Regions from separate parts of the Paraburkholderia sp. SIMBA_054 genome, predicted to be linked through region 3. Evidence: riboswitches for the same ligand, from Rfam matches in the RefSeq annotation. Region 3 holds a riboswitch; each other region holds the start of a gene.
The links. Region 3 has a riboswitch for glycine ahead of gcvT (glycine cleavage system aminomethyltransferase GcvT). Riboswitches for the same ligand answer to the same signal wherever they lie in the genome.

Region 1: it holds a riboswitch for glycine, as region 3 does, so the genes downstream of both, SB822_RS18755 (D-amino acid dehydrogenase) here and gcvT (glycine cleavage system aminomethyltransferase GcvT) in region 3, are expected to answer to the same signal.
Region 2: it holds a riboswitch for glycine, as region 3 does, so the genes downstream of both, SB822_RS10250 (FAD-dependent oxidoreductase) here and gcvT (glycine cleavage system aminomethyltransferase GcvT) in region 3, are expected to answer to the same signal.

Annotation. Positions count from the first base shown of each region.
Region 1 covers NZ_JAWRXV010000014.1:77,421-83,004, forward strand. The annotation lists gene SB822_RS18745 (DMT family transporter) at 1-890, opposite strand, end outside; gene SB822_RS18750 (LysR family transcriptional regulator) at 1,021-1,947, shown strand; gene SB822_RS18755 (D-amino acid dehydrogenase) at 2,090-3,367, opposite strand; glycine riboswitch at 3,514-3,604, opposite strand; gene speB (agmatinase) at 3,901-4,878, shown strand; gene SB822_RS18765 (LysR family transcriptional regulator) at 4,890-5,584, opposite strand, start outside.
Region 2 covers NZ_JAWRXV010000007.1:9,935-15,518, reverse strand. The annotation lists partial or broken gene SB822_RS10265 (carbohydrate-binding family V/XII) at 1-288, opposite strand, end outside; gene SB822_RS10260 (porin) at 464-1,648, opposite strand; gene SB822_RS10255 (LysR family transcriptional regulator) at 2,052-2,993, shown strand; glycine riboswitch at 3,069-3,158, shown strand; partial or broken gene SB822_RS10250 (FAD-dependent oxidoreductase) at 3,316-3,786, shown strand; gene SB822_RS10245 (trypsin-like peptidase domain-containing protein) at 4,445-5,584, shown strand, end outside.
Region 3 covers NZ_JAWRXV010000006.1:258,190-263,773, forward strand. The annotation lists gene gcvP (aminomethyl-transferring glycine dehydrogenase) at 1-2,885, opposite strand, end outside; gene gcvH (glycine cleavage system protein GcvH) at 2,953-3,333, opposite strand; gene gcvT (glycine cleavage system aminomethyltransferase GcvT) at 3,437-4,555, opposite strand; glycine riboswitch at 4,645-4,775, opposite strand; glycine riboswitch at 4,826-4,939, opposite strand; gene SB822_RS09985 (hypothetical protein) at 5,100-5,459, opposite strand; gene SB822_RS09990 (oxidoreductase) at 5,555-5,584, opposite strand, start outside.

The DNA.
Region 1 (5,584 bases), on a different contig from region 3:
CCGTCACTTCTTTGCCAACGCACTGTCGCAAGCACCGAGGCAAATACCATCAACCCACCTCCGACCCATCCCCAGACAGACAGGTGCTCCCCGAGCCACGCATACGCGAACAGCGCACCAAACGCCGGTTCACTGCCCATCAGCAATGCTACGCGCGTTGGGCTACTGCGCTTGACGGCAAAGTTCTGCGCGAAGAATGCAAACAGCGTGCACGCAGACACCAGATAGCCGATGCTCATCCAGAAGCTGCCATGCCCAGCTAGCGTTGGCAGTGCAGGCCACGGCTGCGACGGACACACCAGCGCTGCGATGACACTGCCGAACGCGACGGTGCCCGCCTGAACCGCCGTCACCGACAACGGAGCGAGCGTCGAGTCGCGCATCACACGCCCCGTCACGCACATCATCACCGCGCGGAGCAGCGCAGCCAGAAGAATCAGCGCATCGCCTGCAGTCGGAATGAACACGCCACCACTCACCAACGTGGCGCCGGCCAACGACACTACGACGGCGATACCCTCAACGTGCGACGGCTTTCTATGCAGCAGCGCCCATTCGACGAGCGGCGTGAGTACGACACACAAACTGATGAGAAACGCTGCGTTCGAAGCACGGGTCAACGATATTCCAAATGTCTCGGCCAACAGGATGCTGAGCAGTAGCGCACCCGTGCCGAGCGTGCCGATCAGTTCGGACGCCTTCGCTCGCCGGAGCGAACGCAACGCGGGCGACAGCACGACAAACGTCAGCCCAAAGCGCAGCGCCAACAGCCCCAGCACGGGATAGAACGCGAGCGCGCCTTTCGCGACCCCATAGCTTGTGCCCCACACCATCGCGACCGCGAGCAGCATCAGGTCGGAGATCCAGAGCAAGCGCTTTTGTTTCGACATGGCGGACCTTCAATCTCGATTCGAACAGTCCAGATTGTCGAGTATTGCGTGCAAAACTATAATTGGGTCTCGCGGAACATCTTTTATGTCACAGATGCACAGATGCGTTCGGCCGGTGTGAGCACGACAAATGAATCCCAATGAGCTTTTTGCACTGTTGCCGGACATGGCGACTTTTGCCCGCGTCGTCGACGCAGGCAACTTCTCGGAGGCCGCGCGCCAGCTGGGCAGCACGCCGTCGACGGTAAGCCGGCAGATCAAGCGCCTGGAAGAGGCGCTTGGCACGCGCTTGCTGGAGCGGTCGACGCGCAGCGTCCGGGTCACGGATTCGGGCGCGCAGGTCTACCGGTATTGCCGCGACATGGTGGGCGCGGCGTCAGGTGCCGTCGATGTCGCGGGACAAGTGGTTGGCGAGCCGCGTGGCAAGGTGAGCGTCAGCGCACCGGTTGCATTCGCCAAGTCCGTCATCCATCCGCTGATCCCGGGATTTCTACGTAGCTTGCCGGACGTGGACGTCCAGTTGATCTTCGCCGACCGCGAAGTCGATCCGCTGCGTGATGACGTCGATATGGTGATCCGCCTGACCCGTTCGCCTCCGTTGGGCCTGGCCGCCCGGCGGCTCGGAACCGTGAAGTGGTTGCTATGCGCGTCGCCCGCTTATCTCAACGTGCATGGGACACCCGTCGTGCCACGCGATCTCAGCCGGCACGAATGCCTGTATCTCGGAGAAACGGTTGACGACAATCGATGGCATTTCCGGCGCGGCACCGAGACGCAGTCGCTGGAAGTAAGAGGGCGCTATATCGCCAATCATGCGGGCGCCCGCCTTGAGGCTGCGTTGCAGGATCTGGGCATTGCGGGCTTGCCCGACTTCGCCGCTACAGAGGCACTGCAGCAAGGCAGCCTCGTTCAGGTGCTCGTCGACTGGGAATTCGAGGCGCGCTCTTACATGGGTCCCGTCTGGCTGCTGTATCCGCCTAACCGTTTCCTTCCGTCGAAGGTGCGAGCGTTGATCGACTACCTCGCAAGCCACCTGCATGACGCTGTGGATGAGTGAGCGGTCTCGCGCTACGTCATGTTTGACCGTGACGCGGTGCGGGAAATTCGAATGGGATGGGTTGGTCAGCCGGAATGGGCGACCTGCTAAAACTCGAGACCCCGCGCCGCGCGGGGCCTGTGCTGTCGGCTGGAAACGCTTATCAGACGTTGACCGGCAGGCCTGTTCGCTTTCTCGCGGGCTTCACGCTCATTAAGTTGGGCATACTATTGGCCACGAGTTCTGCAACAGCTTCCGCAGTCGCTGCCGAGAGGGTCCACCCCAAATGCCCGTGCCCAGTGTTGTAGAAAATATTGCGTCGGCGACCGGAGCCCACTTTGGGCAGCATGCCCGGCAGCATGGGGCGCAGGCCAGCCCACGGAATGACGCGCGCCGTCGACATACCCGGAAAATGCGTGCGTGTCCAATTGACGAGGGGCTGGATTCGATCCGAACGGATGTCACGGTTCAGGCCGTTCAACTCAGCCGTTCCAGCAACACGGAAGCGATCGACGCCGAGACGGCTGGTCACAATCTTGGCGTTGTCGTCAAGCAGGCTGACCCAAGGCGCGGCGTGTTGGCTTTTTGTGTCTTCGAGGCAGACCGTGATCGAATAACCCTTCACCGGATAGACGTTCACGTGGTCTCCCACATACGCGGCTAGCGCACGACTTCCGACACCCGCACAAATCACTACCCGGTCGAAGCTTTCCGTATCAGTCTGACTTTCGTGCGCGAAAGCAATCCTCAATTCACCCTCTGCGGCCTCGGAAATGGACTGCACGCTCGTGTCGTAGCGGAACTCGACACCCAAACGCACGCAGGCTTCAGCAAGACCACGCGTGAACTTGTGAATGTCACCGGTCGAATCCGACTCGGTGAAGAAGCCGCCGTGGAACTGCCCGTGAAGCGCCGGCTCGAGGGCGCGGATTTCGTCGGGTGTCACCGGGCGCCGGTCAAGACCTCCTTCACTTAGCAATGCATTGACCTTTGTCGCGGCGTCGAACTCCTTGCGGGTGGCATAGAAATGCAAGATGCCACGTCGTTCCAGGTCGAAATCGATGTGCTCCCGCTCCGCGATCGAGAACATGTGCTCACGTGCAGCGATGGCTAGCCGCACCGTTTCGATCGTGTTGCTGCGATAGTTCGGAATCTGGCGCAGGAACTCGCCGATCCAGCTGTACTTGTGCCAACTCGGTCTCGGATTCATGAGGAGCGGAGCGTCGCGGCTAAACATCCAACGCAGGCCTTTCAGCACCGTGGAGCGGCTGTTCCAGACCTCAGCGTTGCTGGCCGATAGTTGACCGCCGTTGGCAAATGACGTTTCCATTGCCGCATAGCGATGACGTTCGAGAACGGTGACGCGGTAACCGCGCCGGGCGAGGGCATAAGCAGTGGTGACGCCCGTAATTCCGGCGCCAATGATGGCAATATGGGACATGACATGGTCCAGTGTTAGTTGAGCATCGCCGGCCGATGATTACCGGCGTCAATGCCCCATCTGTCCATGTACCTGAGAGTTTCGCTAATACCGGTTACGGTAATAGCTCCCCTTCGGTGGGCGCGCATGCGCCGCTCTCCAGATGTTCTCGCTGCACGGTCCTTTTGCCTGAGAGTTTCCGGGGCGGTTGCTCCGTCGGCGTCGTCGCGGGTGGACGATCTCTCCCGTGCTTCGTTGTAGAACAGCGCAAGGCTACTACCTCAAAGAAACGACAGCAAGTCTTTTCAAATAGACGGCAGTCAACTTCCCGCCCGGGTGCGTAGCGGCTCTATCGCGATCTGGATGTGTCCAGAAATGCTTCGGATTTTCCCGAAGTGCGTTTCTGATTTTTGGCATTTTTCCGTCGAATTTGTTTGCATAGACTCCGTTCCAGATGCACCGCCTGCCTGTCACAACGGACGACGCCGCGGCGGTGACGAGGGCGCCTGGTGCGCCGCACCTATCTGAACGAACAACAGGACGAGTGCCATATCATGTCTGAAAACAGTTACGAAACCGGTCGCCTCAATTTGCCCTTTGTTGGAATCTGCACGTTCGCGAAGTCTCCGCTGTGTCTTGACTGGGACAAAATCGATGCGGATGTCGCGGTGATGGGCGCTCCTTTCGACTGCGGTACGCAGTGGCGGGCGGGTGCAAGGTTCGGTCCGCGTTCGATCCGGGATGCATCGACGCTGTTCTCATTCGGACACGGCGGCGCGTACGACTTCGAAGACGACGTCGTCTACTTGCCCAGCAACGAAGTTCGCATTGTCGATATCGGTGATGCGGACATGGTGCACACCAACACGGAGAAGAGTCACGCCAACATCGAGTACGGCGTGCGCAAGATCCTGGCGGCTGGGGCGTTGCCGGTGGTGATGGGAGGCGATCACTCGATCAACATTCCGTGCATCAATGCGTTCGAAGGTCAGGAGCCGTTTCACATCGTCCATATCGACGCCCACCTCGATTTCGTCGACGAGCGCCATGGTGTGCGCCATGGTCACGGTAATCCGCTGCGGCGCGCGGCGGAAAAAAGCGTGGTATCGGGCATGACGCAAATCGGCATCCGCAACGTGTCGTCTACTGCGCGCGAAGGTTATGCCCAGGCACGCGAGATGGGCTCGGACATTATCTCGGTGCGCGACCTTCGACGCCTCGGCATCCAGGGCGTCCTGGACCGTATCCCGAAGGGCGTGCGCTATTACCTGACCATCGATATCGATGGCTTCGATCCGTCGATCGCGCCCGGCACGGGCACGCCGAGCCACGGCGGCCTGCTGTATTACGAAGGACTCGAACTCTTCGCTGGCCTTGCTGAGCAGGGTGACGTGATTGGCATCGACCTCGTGGAAGTCGCACCTGACTACGATCATTCGGGCTCGACGTCGATCCTGGCGGCGCAACTGCTGCTGAATACGATTGGCCGCGTGATGCATCAACGCAAAGTCAAACGAAACCTGTCCCGTTGAGTTCTCGTTAGCTATTTGCTGCTGCGTGCGGCCCGGTTGACTTTCCTGGCCGCCGCTCGCAGCTGGTTGCAAAAAGCCTGCACGACGCGCGCCGATTCAGCGCCTTTGCGCGTGATGATCTGAAAGTCCAGATGTGTCACATAGTGCTCAGGATCGATGCGTGCCAGTAGTCCACCGTCGACCCAAGGCTGCGCATAGTGAGGCGGCAGAAAGCCCACATAGTTGCCCGACAGGATGAGCATCGCGCGGCCTTCGACGTTGTCGACCGAGGCCGCGGCCTGTGCCATGTGCAGCAGCTTGAGCTCCTGGCTGCCGAGGTAAGCACGCGCAGCGAGGCGTTGTTTGCCAAGCACCGACAACGGGACACGGCCGCCCGCCCGCTCGTATAACGAGTGGGTCGATGCGCAGTAGAGCCCCTGCTCCTCTCTATAAAGTGGCAAGTAGTCGAGACCGGGAATCTGCGCGGGGAATGGCCCCACGGCCAGATGCAGGCGCCCGTCCAGCACGTGCTGCTCCATGCTGCCAGGTGTGTCGATCTGCACATGCAGACGGACGTCGGGCGCCATCTGGCCGAACTCCCGGATCGCTGTCGGCAGCGGCGAGTATTTGTCGGTCAACGTTGCTTCGATCATGCCGAAGCGCAATACACCGGAAAGCTGATTGCGCAACGTACCTGCTTCCATCTGAAACGTATCGACCGCACCGA
Region 2 (5,584 bases), on a different contig from region 3:
GATCTGGATAGCAGTCAGACGGACCAGTCCCGATGGCTTGTCGATATAGGCATTGGCGGCGAAATGCGCGACGCCGAAGGTCGGCGTTCCGTTGGCCTTGCCGACGGCAACTGCAGCGCGCCCCGAGATGCGATTGCCGTCCCACTTCTCGATTTGCGGCTGATACATCTCGACATGCTCGCCACTCGCTTCAAAGTTGCGTGGCCAGTCAGCCTGCGTCGCGGGCACAGGGGCAGTCGCTGCGTACGACGGCGGGAGTTCCCAGGTGAATGCGGTGAGCGTCAACACCGAGCGACGATCTGAGTCAGTCTCAACTTCGCGCCGCGCTCTTTAAAGTTTGCGTTCATCTTCGAGATACCTCATCCAGTTATCGGTTGCTTGTCCAAAAGAAAAAAGCCGCCCCTGAAAGGGGCGGTTAAAACTGGCGGAGACCAGAGAAGACTCTTAAAGATTGGTGAATCGATCAAAAGCGGTGCCGGATACCTGCCGAAACGACGTATTGGCTCTTGCTCGTGGAGGGTTCCGAAGTGCCGTTGACTTGCGTCACGTTCGCGCCGACCTGATTATCTGCACCGATCTGCATGACGCTTTCAGCGTAGATGTCGGTGCGCTTCGACAGCGCGTAGTCGGCCTGCACGCCAAACTGGTTCCAGTGAGCCGAGCTGTTGCTCGTCGTAGACGTACGCGGCGTGCTGCGCAAGCCTTGCGTGTACGTGTAAGCCGCGCCGAGGCTCAACGCAGGCGTGACGCTATAGCGGGCGTGGATTTCGTGGTTGTTGTAACGCACGGAAGAATCGCCGATGTTGTCCTGATAGCGGGTCTGTGTGAACAGCGCGCCGAGCGTAAACGGTCCAATTTCATAATTCGAGCCAAGACCCCAGGTACGCTGATTCTGAAGACCCGGAAGGTTTGTCATCGCCAAGGTCGGAAGGTTCTGGATCGCGCCCGAGCTGTTGTTGGAATTCAGCCCCTGAATCTGCAGATAGGCAGCTGCGAAATGCACACCGGCGTACTCATAGCCAGCACCGACGCTATACGCGCGGTTGTTCGCAAAGCCGTTCGCCGAGTTTGAGAAACCGTACAGCGCGTTGAACGAAGCCCCAGCGTAGTTCACGCTTTGATACTTGACCGAATTGCTGATGCTGAACGTGCTGTTCAGGTTGTCGTTATCGCCGCGGTGCGCGAAGTACGTGCCACCCCAGGTGCCGGCCGCGGAGACCGGGCCCAGGTAATCGACGACCGAGTCGTACTGGCGGCCGAGGGTCAGCGTGCCGTAATCGATAGCAGACAGTCCGACGTACGCCTGGCGGTTGAACAGGCTGTTATTGGACGCATTGTTATTGGCCAGACTGCCATTGTTCACGTTGAACCCGCTTTCGAGGTTGAAGACGGCCTTCAGGCCGCCGCCCAGATCTTCCACTCCGCGCATGCCCCAGCGGCTTTGCTGCACATTGCCGCTTGTCATGCCGAACACTGCCTTGCCGTCATTCAAGCCATTCGGCGTGATGGGCGAATTGCGCGTGGCTTCGTTGCTCACGTAAGTCAGGCCCGCGTCGACGAGGCCATAAAGCGTGACGCTGCTCTGCGCGTGCGCCGCACCCGCAAAGGCCGCTGAAGCAGCCGCGAAAATCAAGGTGGTTTTTTTCATGTTCGTATTCCGTACTAAGCCTGACGACTTGAATGAATGTGCTGTCTTCCGTGTGCGAGATAGCCGCGGTGCGTAGCTTTTGCAAATTCACGGCACACATCGATCACGCAGGGCGAACTATAGAGGTAAGTCGATGTTTCGTTATGTTTAATAATTGAAAACTATTTTTTAGTAATTCGAAATAAAATTAATGTTTAATGATAAGGCGATGTATATTCAAATGAAATTCATCTCGATATTTAAGTCGTGAATGGTGCTTGTTTGATAATATGTTGTGACGGTGCTACATGATGGGTTTCCATGGGTGATAATCGTATTTATGTTGGCTGAAACTGCGGCTTTAAATGGGGTAAGGTAGTTTAATGTTGATATATATGTCTAATCTGTTTTATTTCTGTTGCTCATGCTGAATAAGCTGCAGGCAATACGAATATTCCTAAGAGTCGCCGAGAACAACTCTTTCAGTCGCGCTGCGTCGAGTCTCAATCTGTCAAATGCTGTTGTGACGCGCTATGTGGCGCTGCTGGAGGCGCATCTCAATGCGCGCCTCGTCAATCGCACGACGCGTAGCGTTTCGCTGACGGAAGCGGGCCGCGCCTATGCAAGGGGGTGCCAGCAACTGCTGGAGCTGCTGGATTCGATGGAATCGGCCGTGACAGAAGAAGCGGGCGAGCCCACGGGCACGCTCAAGGTCGCGGCGGCGGCCTCGTTTTCACTCGCGGCGCTAGCGCCTTTGCTGCACCGCTACCGGATACGTCATCCGAAGGTGAAGCTGGACGTCACGCTATTGCATCAGTCCGTCGATCTCGTCGAAGACGGGTTCGACGTCGGCATCGTCGCATCGTGGCAGGTGAACGGCAGCACGCTGGTGAAGCGTCCTGTGCTGTCGGTGCGGCCCATCGTGGTCGCGTCTACCGGCTATATCGAACGGCACGGCGCGCCGACCTCGCTCGAACAGCTTGCATCGCACAGTTTCCTCGCGCCTTCGCGAGATATGCATGGAACCGAGTGGTCATTCGCGAGCGCCGACGGTCGCGAGGAGACCTTGAATCTCGACTCCGTGTGCAGGGTCAATAGCATGATCATGCTGCGGCAACTGGTACTCGCCGACATGGGTCTCGCTATCCTGCCTGAGGACTACGTCGTCGGCGACATTGCGAGCGGCGCGTTGCTGCGTGTCCTTGCTGAGTATCGGGTGACCAACGGTCTCAAGGAATTGTCGCTCGTCTATCCCGGCCGGCGCCATGTGTCGGCGAAAGTGCGCACCTTCGTGGACTTCACGATCGAATACTTCCGAAGAGGTTTCTCCCCGGCTGCGCCGCGCGCCGACCTGACGGCGGACTGAACCCACGGTGGATCGTTGCCCGGAAGTTGGGGGCTTGCCCGGTTCTTTTTGCTTCGGTAAGGTCGCACTGTTCCACCACGCAGCACGGGAGAGATCGTCCCCAGCGACGACGCCGACGGAGCAACCGCCCCGGAAACTCTCAGGCAAAAGGACCGTGCAGCCGGAACATCTGGAGAGCGGCGCCACGCGCGCCCACCGAAGGGGAGCCCACGCCATTCGCGGCGCGCGGGCGAAACGCTCAGGTACATGGACAGATGGGGCATCGGCGCCGGCAGCAGCACGAAGCGCGGCCGGCGATGCTCAACGAACACTGGACCATGTCATCTCACGAATCGCCATCATCGGCGCCGGGATCACCGGCGTCACGACCGCTAACGCCCTCGCGCAACGCGGCTATCGCGTCACCGTCTTCGAGCGTCACCGCTACGCGGCGATGGAAACCTCGTTTACCAACGGCGGACAACTGTCGGCGAGCAACGCCGAAGTCTGGAACAGCCGCGCCACCATCATCAAGGGGCTGCGCTGGATGTTCACGCGGCAGATTCCGCACTACCGCGCGAACACGATCGAGACGGTGCGGCGTGCCATTGCCGCGCGCGAACATCTGTTCGGCATTGCAGCGCGGGAAGGCATCGACTTCGATCTCGAACGGCGCGGCATCCTGCACTTCTACGCGGCGCGCAAGGAGTATGAGTCCGCGCTGAAGGTCAACGCGCTGCTGCGCGAAGGCGGGCTCGAGCGGCGCTCTGTCACGCCAGACGAAATCCGTTCGATCGAGCCGGCGCTGCACGGATGGACGCTGTCGGCGGCGACGGCGGAGGGCGTCGCGCAGGCGTTGTCGGCGTCGACATGATGGGCGCGCGTAGCTGACGAAACACGCAGGCGGGCGGCCTCGACTTTCGAAGTCGAAACGCGAAGCAGCGGACATGAGCGTTTTCGAACATGCGCTGCCGCGAGCGTTTGGCCGCCCGCATCATCGACGCACAACTGACACAAATGGATGACGCGTTTTGCGTGACAGTAATCGCGTCACGACGGCGTAGCGACTAACGCTTGTCGAATTGCCAGCGCGAACTATCAGCGCGGACTACCAGCGTACCGGCAGAGCCACCATCGGCGCACGCCAGGATTTGTACTCGCTGCAATTTTGCTGCCCGCTTTCTATAAATGAATCAGGACGAACGGGTCAACCGTTCGCGTCCCTGATTGTCCATTGCGGGCAAACATGCAACTGAATCTCACGTCGACTTCGATCCACCCAGACAGACATCGAGGGTCGATCGCATCCGTCTGCGCTCGCGGTTGGATTGCGATGCGATATGGTTTGCGTCGGCCGGATGGGTTCTCTTTCTTTTCGAACTCTTCGGTGTGCTATGTCACAGTCGCCGGCCGCCACGCGCTAAATAATGTCTTCACAGTGCCAGGCATAACTAACGCCATGGAGGTGCGCTGTGTTTCACTCAACTCTATTCCGCACCTGGTTTTGCACCGCCGTGACAACGGCCTGCCTCACCGGATACCCCTACGCCAACGCCGAAGCGATAGCACCGCATGTTGCGCCTGCTTCCGCGCCGTCGCCTGCGTCCGCGCCAGTGAAAGAGAAGCGAATGGCGCCCGGGAATGCGAGCGCGCCGCTCGACTTCCCGGCAATCGTCGAGCGCTACGGACCCGCCGTCGTGAACATCCGCGCGATCCTGCCGGAGAAGGCGCTGGCGGTGGCAACGCAGCCGGCGCCAGCTGCGTCGCCGGCGCCCGCTTCGGGCGCGAGCTCCGAAGCGATCGACGGTGACGACCCGCTGTTCGCGTTCTTCCGGCAGGCCATGCCGCAGTCGCAAGACGGGCAGGGCAGCTCACCGCGTGCAATGTCGGGTGTGGGCTCGGGCTTCATCGTCAGCCCCAACGGCTTGATTCTGACGACGGCCCATGTCGTCGACGGCTCCGATGACGTGACGGTGCGCCTCACTGACCGGCGCGAGTTCAAGGCAAAAGTCGTCGCCGTCGATGGCCCAAGCGATGTCGCCGTGATCCAGATCGAAGCGACGAAGCTGCCTGTCGTCAAGCTCGGCGATTCGACGCGGGTGCGCGTCGGCGAACAGGTGCTGACGATCGGCTCACCGGATAGCTATCAGAACACGGTGACGGCGGGCATCGTCAGCGCGACGTCCCGCACGCTGTCCGATGGCACGACGTTTCCGTTCTTCCAGACCAACGGCGCATTGAATCCCGACAACTCGGGCGGCCCGGTGTTCAATCGCGCGGGGGAAGTGGTCGGCATACACGTGCAGGTTTACGCCGACGGCGATCGTTTCCAGAGTCTGACTTTTGCCATCCCGATCGCGATGGCAAACAAGGTGCGCGCGCAGTTGCAGGCGCAGTCAAAGTCTCAGGACGCAGACGCCGCGCACGGTGCGTTCGGCATGCAGGTGCAGGACGTCGATCCGGGCCTTGCCGGCGCGTTCGGTCTGCCGCGCGCGGCGGGCGTACTGGTGATTGCCGTCGAGCCCGGCAGTCCCGCCGCCACGAGCAAGCTGAAGCCCGGCGACGTGATCGTGCAGATCGGCGACAAGCCCGTCGAGCACAGCGCGGATCTC
Region 3 (5,584 bases):
TCGCCGTACACGTTGTCGGCACGGCCGACGGGCGGCCAGTACTTCTTCGCGACCAGCGATGGCAACGGATACGCCGCCGTTTCGCGTGCATAACCGTGCGTCCATTCGTTCGCGACGACGACAGCCGCCGTGTGCGGCGCGTGCTTCAGCGGATTGTCTTCGCGATCGCTGCGGCCTTCCTCCACGGCGCGGATTTCGTTGCGAATCGCGATCATCGCTTCGATGAAGCGATCCAGCTCTTCCTTCGATTCCGATTCGGTCGGTTCGACCATCAGCGTGCCCGGCACCGGGAAGCTCATCGTCGGCGCGTGGAAGCCGTAGTCCATCAGGCGTTTCGCGACATCGTCGACGGAGATGCCGCTCGTTTCCTTGATGGGGCGCAGATCGAGAATGCACTCGTGCGCAACCAGCCCGCCCGGGCCCGAATACAGCACCGGGTAATGCGGCGCGAGCTTGTTCGCGACGTAGTTCGCGTTGAGGATCGCGGTTTCGGTGGCGGCCGTCAGGTTCTTCGCGCCCATCATCGCGATGTACATCCACGAGATCGGCAGGATCGATGCCGAGCCATAAGGCGCAGCGGAGACGGCACCGATGCCGTTCGCATCGCGTTCATAGCCCGTCGAGGTCTGGTTCGGCAGGAACTTCGCCAGATGCGCGCCGACGGCGACAGGGCCGACGCCCGGTCCGCCGCCGCCGTGCGGAATGCAGAACGTCTTGTGCAGGTTCAGGTGCGAGACATCGCCGCCGAACTGGCCCGGCGCCGCGAGGCCGACCATCGCGTTCATGTTCGCGCCGTCCACATAGACCTGGCCGCCGTGCGCGTGCACGATCTCGCAGACTTCGCGGATGTTCTGCTCGAACACGCCGTGCGTCGACGGGTACGTGATCATGATCGCCGCGAGCTTGTCGGCGTGTTGCGCGGCCTTCTTCTTCAGGTCTTCGATATCGACGTTGCCTTGCGCGTCGCACGCAACGACGACGACCTGCATGCCCGCCATCTGCGCCGACGCCGGGTTCGTGCCGTGCGCCGAAGCGGGAATCAGGCACACGTTACGATGACCTTCGCCGCGCGATTCGTGATACGCGTGGATGATCAGCAGACCCGCGTACTCGCCTTGCGAGCCGGCGTTCGGTTGCAGCGACACGGCCGCGTAGCCGGTTGCGGCGACCAGCATCTGTTCGAGCTGATCGATCATTTCACGGTAGCCGACGGTTTGCTCGGCGGGCGCGAACGGGTGAATCTGGCCGAACTCGGGCCACGTGACGGGCAGCATTTCCGACGTCGCGTTGAGCTTCATCGTGCACGAGCCGAGCGGAATCATCGAGCGGTCGAGCGCGAGGTCCTTGTCCGACAGGCTGCGCAGATAGCGCAGCATTTCCGTTTCCGAATGGTGACGGTTGAACACGTGGTGCGTCAGATACGCGCTTTCGCGTTCGAGCGTGGTCGGGAACGTGTTCGACGCGCCAAGCTTTGCATCGAGTTCGTCGATTTGCGGCACGGCTTCGACGAATGCAGCTTGCGCGAACGCGGCGAGCAGATCTGCGAGATCGGCGCGGGTGGTCGTTTCGTCGATCGACAGACCGACGCGCGTGTCGCTCACGTGACGCAGGTTGATGCCCTTCGCTGTCGCGGCGTCGCGCAGTGCCTGGGTGCGGGCACCCGTTTCGAACGTGAGTGTGTCGAAGAACGATTGGTTGATGAGCGTATAGCCGAGTTGCTTCGCGCCTTCCGCGAGCAGTGCGGCGATGCGGTTCACGCGTTGCGCGATCATCTTCAGGCCGCGCGGGCCGTGATAGACGGCGTACATGCTGGCCATGATCGCGAGCAGCGCTTGCGCCGTGCACACATTCGACGTCGCCTTTTCGCGGCGGATGTGCTGTTCGCGCGTTTGCAGCGCGAGACGCAGCGCGGGATTGCCTTGCGCATCGACGGTCACGCCGACCAGACGGCCCGGCATCTGGCGCTTGAATTCGTCGCGCACGGCGAGATACGCCGCATGTGGGCCGCCGAAGCCGACGGGCACGCCAAAGCGCTGCGAGTTGCCGACAGCCACGTCCGCACCCCATTCGCCCGGCGGCGTGAGCATCGTCAGCGCGAGCAGATCGGCGGCGGCGACCACGTGGCCGCCCGCTGCGTGGATCGCTTCAGCGAGTGCGCGGTAGTCGTGCACGTCGCCGTTCACGCCCGGGTATTGCAGCAGCACGCCGAACGCATTCGACGCAGCCGCATCAGCAGCCGGGCCGACCTTCACTTCGATGCCGACGGGCTTCGCGCGCGTCTTCACGACTTCGATGGTTTGCGGCAGCACGTCGTCTGCCACATAGAAAATGTTCGACTTCGGCTTGCCCACGCGTTGCAGCAGCGTCATCGCTTCGGCGGCCGCCGTCGATTCGTCGAGCAGCGACGCGTTCGAGATCGCGAGACCCGTCAGGTCGACGATCATCTGCTGATAGTTCAGCAGCGCTTCGAGACGGCCTTGCGAGATTTCCGGCTGATACGGCGTGTATGCCGTGTACCACGCCGGATTTTCGAGCACGTTGCGCAGGATGACGGCGGGCGTGTGCGTGTTGTAATAGCCTTGGCCGATGTACGAGCGGAACACCTGGTTCTTGTCCGCGAGTTCGCGCAGCGCGGCGAGCGCTTCGGCTTCGCTCTTCGGCTGGGCGAACGGGCCGAGCGGCAGCGCGTCCTGGCGGCGAATCGTCTTCGGAATCACCGCGTCCATCAACGCGGCGCGCGATGCGAAGCCGAGGGCTTCGAGCATCGACTGCTGATCGGCCGTATCCGGGCCGATATGCCGTTCGGCGAAGGCGTCATGCACTTCGAGCGCGGCGAGCGAGAGAGGAGTGCGGTTCATCAGACGATCCGGGTGTTCGAGCTTCATGGAATGTTCCTGCTGGCGCGGCGTTCTTCTGTCGTGGCGGACGCCGCGCCGGTCGTGAGTAAGTGGCTTATTCGCCGATCGACTTGCCGTACGCGGCGGCGTCCATCAGACGGTCTTCCGAGGCGCCCGCGGCCGGCTTGATCTTGAACAGCCAGTTGTCGTAGGGCGCGCTGTTCACGGCGTCCGGCGTATCGGCGACGTTCTGGTTGGCCTCGATGATCTCGCCCGACACGGGCGCGTAGATATCGGACGCCGCCTTCACCGATTCGATGACGGCGACGGTATCGCCTGCCGAGACGGTCTGGCCCAGTTGCTGCAGTTCGAAGAAGACGATGTCGCCGAGCGCTTCCTGCGCGTGGTCGGTGATGCCGACCGTCAGCGTGCCGTCCGCCTCGGTGCGGACCCATTCGTGCGATTCGGTATATTTCAGATCGGCCGGGATGCTCATCGGATGCTCCTATGCGGTAATTCGGTTAATTTAAATAGTGGGACGCACGCGACGCTTTCGTGTCTGTCTGGTGACTGTGTCGTGACGCTGATCGTATGACCGATCAGCCGACGAGCACTTTGCCGTTGCGCACGAATGGCAGTTTAACCACGCTGGCGGGAAGTGCCTTGTCACGGATCTGAACGTGGACGACGTCGCCCGGCTGCACGCCCTTCGGCACGCGCGCAAAGGCGATCGATTCCTGCATGGTCGGCGAGAACGTGCCGCTCGTGATTTCGCCGTCGCCAGCGGGCGTGACGACCTTTTGGTGCGCGCGCAGCACGCCCGCAGCCTTGCCGTTGTCCTTGTGCAGGATCAGGCCGACAAACGACGACTTCGAACCATCAGCTTCGAGCTTTGCGCGGCCGATGAAATCGCGCGGCGCGGTCAGATCGACCGTCCATGCGAGGCCGGCGTCGAGGGGCGACACGTTGTCGTCCATATCCTGGCCGTACAGGTTCATGCCGGCTTCGAGGCGCAGCGTGTCGCGCGCGCCGAGACCGGCGGGGCGCACGCCTTGCGCCTGCAGCGCGTTCCACAGCGCTTCGACGTGATCGGCGGGAACGATGATTTCGAAGCCGTCTTCGCCCGTGTAGCCGGTGCGCGCGACCGTCAGCTCGCCAAATGGCGTATCGGTGACGCGCGCGGCGTTGAACGGCTTGAGGGCTTCGCTGGCGGCGCGCGCGTGGGGCACGGTCGCCCAGACTTTTTCGCGCGCGTTCGGACCTTGCACGGCGACGATCGCGTAGTCGCGGCGCGGCGTGATGGTCAGGCCGAAGCCTTGTTCGTCATTGAGCTTGGTGAACCACGCGACGTCTTTCTCGGCCGTGCCGGCATTCACGACGACGCGGAAATGATCTTCGCCGAAGTAATAGACGATCAGATCGTCGATCACGCCGCCTTCGGGGTTGAGCAGGCAGGAGTAAAGGGCTTTGCCCGGGGCTTGCAGCTTGCCGACGTTGTTCGCCAGCGCGCGCTCGAAGAAAGCGCGCACGCACTCGCCCGTGAAATCGACGACGCACATGTGGGATACGTCGAACATGCCGGCGTCGGTGCGCACGGCGCGATGCTCTTCGATCTGCGAGCCGTAATTGACGGGCATGTCCCACCCGCCGAAGTCGACCATGCGGGCATTGAGCGCACGGTGCGTGGCGTGGAGCGGGGTGTGTTTGAGTTCGGTCATCGGGGCCTCGGGGCGTCGCTAAACAGGAAAGGCCATGCGGCGAAACCCCTCGCGGCCTGATCCCATCTCGGGCCAACGAGCGATAACTGCATGCCCCCTCTGTCCTCGATACCTGAGAGATTGCGCTGCCGTCAGCGAGTGCTGATGGGCTGGCGCGCGCCCCTTCGGTGGGCAGCCTGCGCGAGCATTCGCGCTACTGCCGCTCTCCAGAGTGCGAAAAACAGGCGCTCGTTCAAATGAGGTCGTTATGACCGGATGACGAGCGGGTTTTTCGACGCGGTCGGTCCTTTTGCCTGAGAGTTTGCGGGTGTGCCCCTTCGGCGGCGCTGGCTGCTGGACGTTCTGAAAACGACAGCGGACGGCGCGCTCTCCCGACGCGTGCGGCGAATGTACGCGAGGGGCGAAGGGATGTCAAATTGGCGCGCCGGGCTTGAGCGGGCGCGGCTGAGCCGGCGGTCGACGCGACGCCGTGGTCAAAAAAGCGCCGCTCGCGAGGCAAGGTAAGCACGCGCCGAACGGTCGGCACGGCACGTGCCACCGTCAATCAGCGGTTGATGGCCGCCGACGCCGTATCCAGTTCCTGATTCAGCACGCGCTGCTCGTCGCCCGTGAGGCCGCCGCCGTGTTGTCCGGCCATGTCGTGCGCTTCGTGGCGGATCGTATCGAGCCGGCGGTGCAGCGCGGCGCCTTCGGGCGGCGGATAGTGGCCCTGGTTCACGCGCGCGTCGACGTTGCGGCCCATGTTGTCGATGCGGCCGTCGACCTGCTCGAGGCGATGCACGGCCATTTCGTGCGGATTCGGCGCGCGAGACGGCTCGGCGAGCTGCTGCGACGGTGAGGCCACGCACGCGGCTAGCGACGAAACCAGCGCGAAACAGCCAAGCGCGCGAACGATATGCTGCATATTCCTTCCTTTCTGTTTGATCCCGAATGGATACCGGAGGGCCACGAAGGCCAACACCCTGACGGGTGGCAGCGAAATCGCCGCCACCCTGACCGCTACGCGCCTCGCCTGAATGCCAGGCGCAC